One region of the Comamonas antarctica genome, then DNA from elsewhere that is predicted to be linked to it. Evidence: riboswitches for the same ligand, from Rfam matches in the RefSeq annotation. Region 1 holds a riboswitch; the other holds the start of a gene.

Region 1 (2,192 bases):
ACTCCTCAAGTAACACAATTGCTGTGGTGCTCACATTGTTGCCAGCGGTCCATGGAAGAAAACCTGCGCACGCATTGCAAATCACCTGCACTCATATCGGGTACACCGATATCAAATTATGAGGGAAAAGAATTGCAAAAAAAAAGCCGGCCAAAGGCGCATTTGCATGAAAAAGACGAAAAAAAAGGGCCAATGGCCCTTTTTCCGACAATGGGTTATTGAAAACCCTAGTCAATGCTTAGTAGCCGCCGCGGCCGCCGCCGAAGCCGCCGCCGTTGCCACGGCCGCCGCCGAAGCCGCCACCGTTGCTACCGCCGTAACCGCCGCCGCCGCCGAAGCCGCCACCGCTACGGGGAGGGCGGGGTTCCATCGGACGGGCTTCGTTGACCACGAGGTCACGGCCGCCTTGGTTTTGGCCGTGCAGGCCTTGGATTGCAGCTTGTGCTTCAGCATCGCTGCCCATTTCGACGAAGCCGAAGCCCTTCGAACGGCCGGTGTCACGTTCCATCATGACCTTGGCGCTGTTGACGTTGCCGAATTCGCTGAAAGCTTGCTCGAGGTCGCCGTCGCGGAAAGAGTACGGCAGGTTGCCGACGTAAAGTTTGTTGCCCATGGAGGACTCCTGAAAAAACACTTGAAAACGCGATGGAGCCCTATGGAGTCAACTACCAGTGACAACTTTAGAGACCGAAACGCACCTGCCTACTACTCATTGCTTTGCGGAAAGGCTTGGACATTATGGGCCATATATACCCACACAAATTCCTAAGGAATCAAATTTCGCTACTGCTACAACACTTTTGAGACTGGTATTTACCCGCGAGCGGGCGTTTGTCTTACAAAGCCCCTAGAATCGCGGCTTGTCTTTGGGGAGTAGCCCGTCCGGTGCGCAACGCACCGGAGGCATGCATCAACAAACTTGGGTTCTCACAACCTATGGTGCATGCGGTTCGCGCTGGGCGAGACCATTGGCTGGGTGCCGATCCACATGGCCGGAGTCGGGGCGCAGCCAATGCTTTCGCATCTGTGTCCGGCCTGTTATTACAAGTACCCCATGGAAGCCTTTCTCCTTTCCACCGCCATCGTCGCCATTGCCGAAATGGGCGACAAGACGCAGTTGCTGGCGCTGGTCCTTGCCGCGCGTTTCCGCAAGCCCTGGCCAATCGTGCTGGGCATTCTTGCCGCCACCCTCGCCAACCATGCGCTGGCCGGCGCCGTCGGCGCCTGGGTCACAACGTTCATCGGCCCGCAGGTGCTGCGCTGGGTGCTCGGCGCGTGCTTCATTGCCATGGCAGTCTGGATGCTGATTCCCGACAAGCTTGACGAAGGCGAGACCGCCACAGCCTCGCGCTGGGGCGTTTTCGGCACCACGCTGATTGCCTTCTTCCTAGCCGAGATGGGCGACAAGACGCAGATCGCCACTGTCGTGCTGGCGGCCAAGTACAACGCCTATTTCTGGGTCGTGGCCGGCACGACGCTGGGCATGATGCTGGCCAATGCGCCCGTGGTCTGGCTCGGCGAGCGCATCACGCGGCTGGTGCCGCTGCGCATCGTGCATCTGGTGTCGGCCGGCATCTTCCTGGTGCTGGGCGTGCTGGCGCTGTGGGCGCCGGGCGTCGACGTTTTGGCATAATGGCGGCTTCACGCGCCGATTTGCCAATGCTTGCGGGCGCTTTATAAATCCAGCTAAAGACCCGTCCGACGACATCTCGACCCGGCCTCGTTTTTAGCGATGCCGGGTTTTTTCATGTCCTTCATCGCCACCCCTTTGTCCATGCATTTCGAGGAGCCGCTGCCGCTGCAGGGCGGCGCCTCGATCCACCACTACGACCTCGCCTACGAAACCTATGGCGAGCTCAACGCCGACGGCTCGAATGCCGTGCTGGTGTGCCATGCCCTCAACGCCTCGCACCATGTCGCCGGCGTCTATGCCGACCAGCCGAAAAGCGAGGGCTGGTGGGACAACATGATCGGCCCGGGCAAGGCGGTCGACACCAACCGCTTCTTCGTGATCGGCATCAACAACCTGGGTTCGTGCTTCGGCTCGACCGGTCCGATGCACCAGAACCCGGACACGGGCCGCGTCTATGGCGCGGATTTCCCCGTGGTCACGGTGGAGGACTGGGTCGATGCGCAGGCGCGCCTGCTCGACCGGCTGGGCATCGCGCGGCTCGCGGCCGTGCTCGGCGGCA
Region 2 (2,192 bases), 1.3 Mb from region 1:
CCCGGGCATCGCCTACCGCATCCTGGGTCCCGTGGCCGAAGCCAACATCGAAGTCGATGTGATCCTGCAGAACATCAGCAAGGACGGCCTGGCCGACTTCAGCTTCACCGTGAGCCAGGGCGACTACCAGCGCGCGATGGACCTGCTGCAAAGCAAGGTCGTGCCCGAGCTGGGCGCCAAGGAAGCCGTGGGCGACCCGAGCATCTGCAAGGTCAGCATCGTCGGCATCGGCATGCGCAGCCACGCCGGCGTGGCCAGCACCATGTTCCGCACGCTGAGCGAAGAGGGCATCAACATCCAGATGATCTCGACCTCGGAAATCAAGACCTCGGTCGTGATCGACGAGAAGTACCTCGAGCTGGCCGTGCGCGCCCTGCACACCGCCTTCGGTTTGGACAAATCGGAGTAATTTTTCGGTTTTGCCCGAAGTCGTAAAAAACTCGGGTTACAATCGCTGTATTGGAAACGTGACCGAGTGGCCGAAGGTGCTCCCCTGCTAAGGGAGTATGGGGTGTAGAGCCTCATCGAGGGTTCGAATCCCTCCGTTTCCGCCAGGACCTAAAGCCTCAAGCGAGCAATCGCTTGAGGCTTTTTCCTTTGTCACAGCTGCTCGCGAGGTGCCTGCCATTGCCGCCGGTTCGATGCAGATGCGAGTCATTCCCCATAAGCTGCCACCGCCTGGGGGCATGGATGACCTGCGCCTTGTGCGCCGTTACACTCTGGGCTTCCCTTGGGGAGTAGCCTGCTTCCGCCCCGGAAGCGCCCGCGTCAACATACTCGGCATTTCGCATGCTGTGGCGCCGGCAGCCGTCTGACGGTTGGCGAGACCATCGGCATTTCACCGCAACGCTGGTCGGGCAGTGGTGGAATGCTGGTGTGCCTTTGCCCGGCCGGTAGAACGAACATCTGCGATGAATGCTGCTTCCATCCTGCTTCTTGCCTTTGCCATGTCCACCGATGCCTTTGCGGCCGCGGTCGGCAAAGGCTCTGCACTGATCAAACCCCGTTGGTCCGAAGCGCTGAGAACCGGCGCGATCTTTGGCGTCATCGAGGCGCTCACGCCGATCGTGGGCTGGGCGCTGGGCTATGCGGCCTCCGATTACGTCAAGGCCTGGGACCACTGGATCGCCTTCACGCTGCTGATGGTGCTGGGCGGCAGGATGCTGCTGGGTGCCCTCAAGGCTTCTGATGAAGAGGAAATGAGCAAGCCTGCAAGGCATGGCTTCTGGCTGCTGGTGGCCACGGGCTTTGCCACCAGCATCGATGCGATGGCGGTGGGCGTGGGGCTGGCCTTCCTGGATGTGAGCATTGCAACGGTGGCCATCACGATCGGCTTGGCTACCTTCCTGATGGTCACGCTGGGCGTGATGGTCGGACGGCTGCTGGGCCACATTGCCGGCCGCTGGGCCGAAGCGCTGGGAGGCGTGCTGCTGATGGGCATCGGCGCGGTGATCCTCTATGAGCATCTCAGCGCGATCTGGGTTCCTGGCTAAGGCATCCCGTCGACATGCGGGCCGCGCGAGGCCTTTAGAAACTCCGGGATGGCGTCGGCCTCGAGCGGGCGGGAGATGTAGTAGCCCTGGGCGGCGTCGCAGCCATGGTGCTTCAGCAGGTCCAGCACTTCTGCCGTCTCGACGCCTTCGGCGAGCATTTGGTAGCCGAGTGCATGGCCCATGCTGATCAACGATTGGATGAGCGTGAATGCGCGTTCATCGTTGGCTATCGGTTTGATCAGCGACTGGTCCAGCTTCAGGATCTCGACGGGCAGGGAATGCAGGCATGACAGGTTGCTGTAGCCCACGCCGAAGTCGTCCAGCGAAATGCAGATATCCATCGCGCGTACGGCCGCCAGCGTGGTCGCGGTCCGCGTACCTGTCATCACCGCGTTTTCCGTGCATTCGAGGCGCAGGCTCTTGGGATGGACGCCATGCAGCGCGCAGGCATTGCGCAGCATGTGCAGGAACATCGGATGCTCGAGATTGCGCGACGACACGTTCACTGCAATCGTCAGGTCCAGGCCCCGCGCGCGCCAGATCGACAGCTGCTCCAGCGCCTTGTGCAAGACCCACTCGGTGAAGTCGTGGATCAGCGTGGTCCGCTCCATCAAGTCGATGAACTCGGCCGGCGATACCTCGCCAAACTGCGGGTGGCGCCAGCGCGCCAGCGCCTCGACGCCTGAGATCCTCGCGGTA

What was found. Region 1 has a riboswitch for manganese ahead of HUK68_RS00110 (TMEM165/GDT1 family protein). Riboswitches for the same ligand answer to the same signal wherever they lie in the genome.
Region 2: another riboswitch for manganese. It lies ahead of mntP (manganese efflux pump MntP); the one in region 1 lies ahead of HUK68_RS00110 (TMEM165/GDT1 family protein).

The regions. Positions count from the first base shown of each region.
Region 1 covers NZ_CP054840.1:19,007-21,198, forward strand. The annotation lists gene HUK68_RS00100 (hypothetical protein) at 52-222, shown strand; gene rbp (RNA-binding regulator) at 239-613, opposite strand; yybP-ykoY riboswitch at 857-1,037, shown strand; gene HUK68_RS00110 (TMEM165/GDT1 family protein) at 1,055-1,633, shown strand; gene metX (homoserine O-succinyltransferase MetX) at 1,748-2,192, shown strand, end outside.
Region 2 covers NZ_CP054840.1:1,343,168-1,345,359, forward strand. The annotation lists gene HUK68_RS06345 (aspartate kinase) at 1-409, shown strand, start outside; tRNA gene HUK68_RS06350 (tRNA-Ser) at 462-554, shown strand; yybP-ykoY riboswitch at 728-891, shown strand; gene mntP (manganese efflux pump MntP) at 912-1,493, shown strand; gene HUK68_RS06360 (sensor domain-containing phosphodiesterase) at 1,490-2,192, opposite strand, start outside.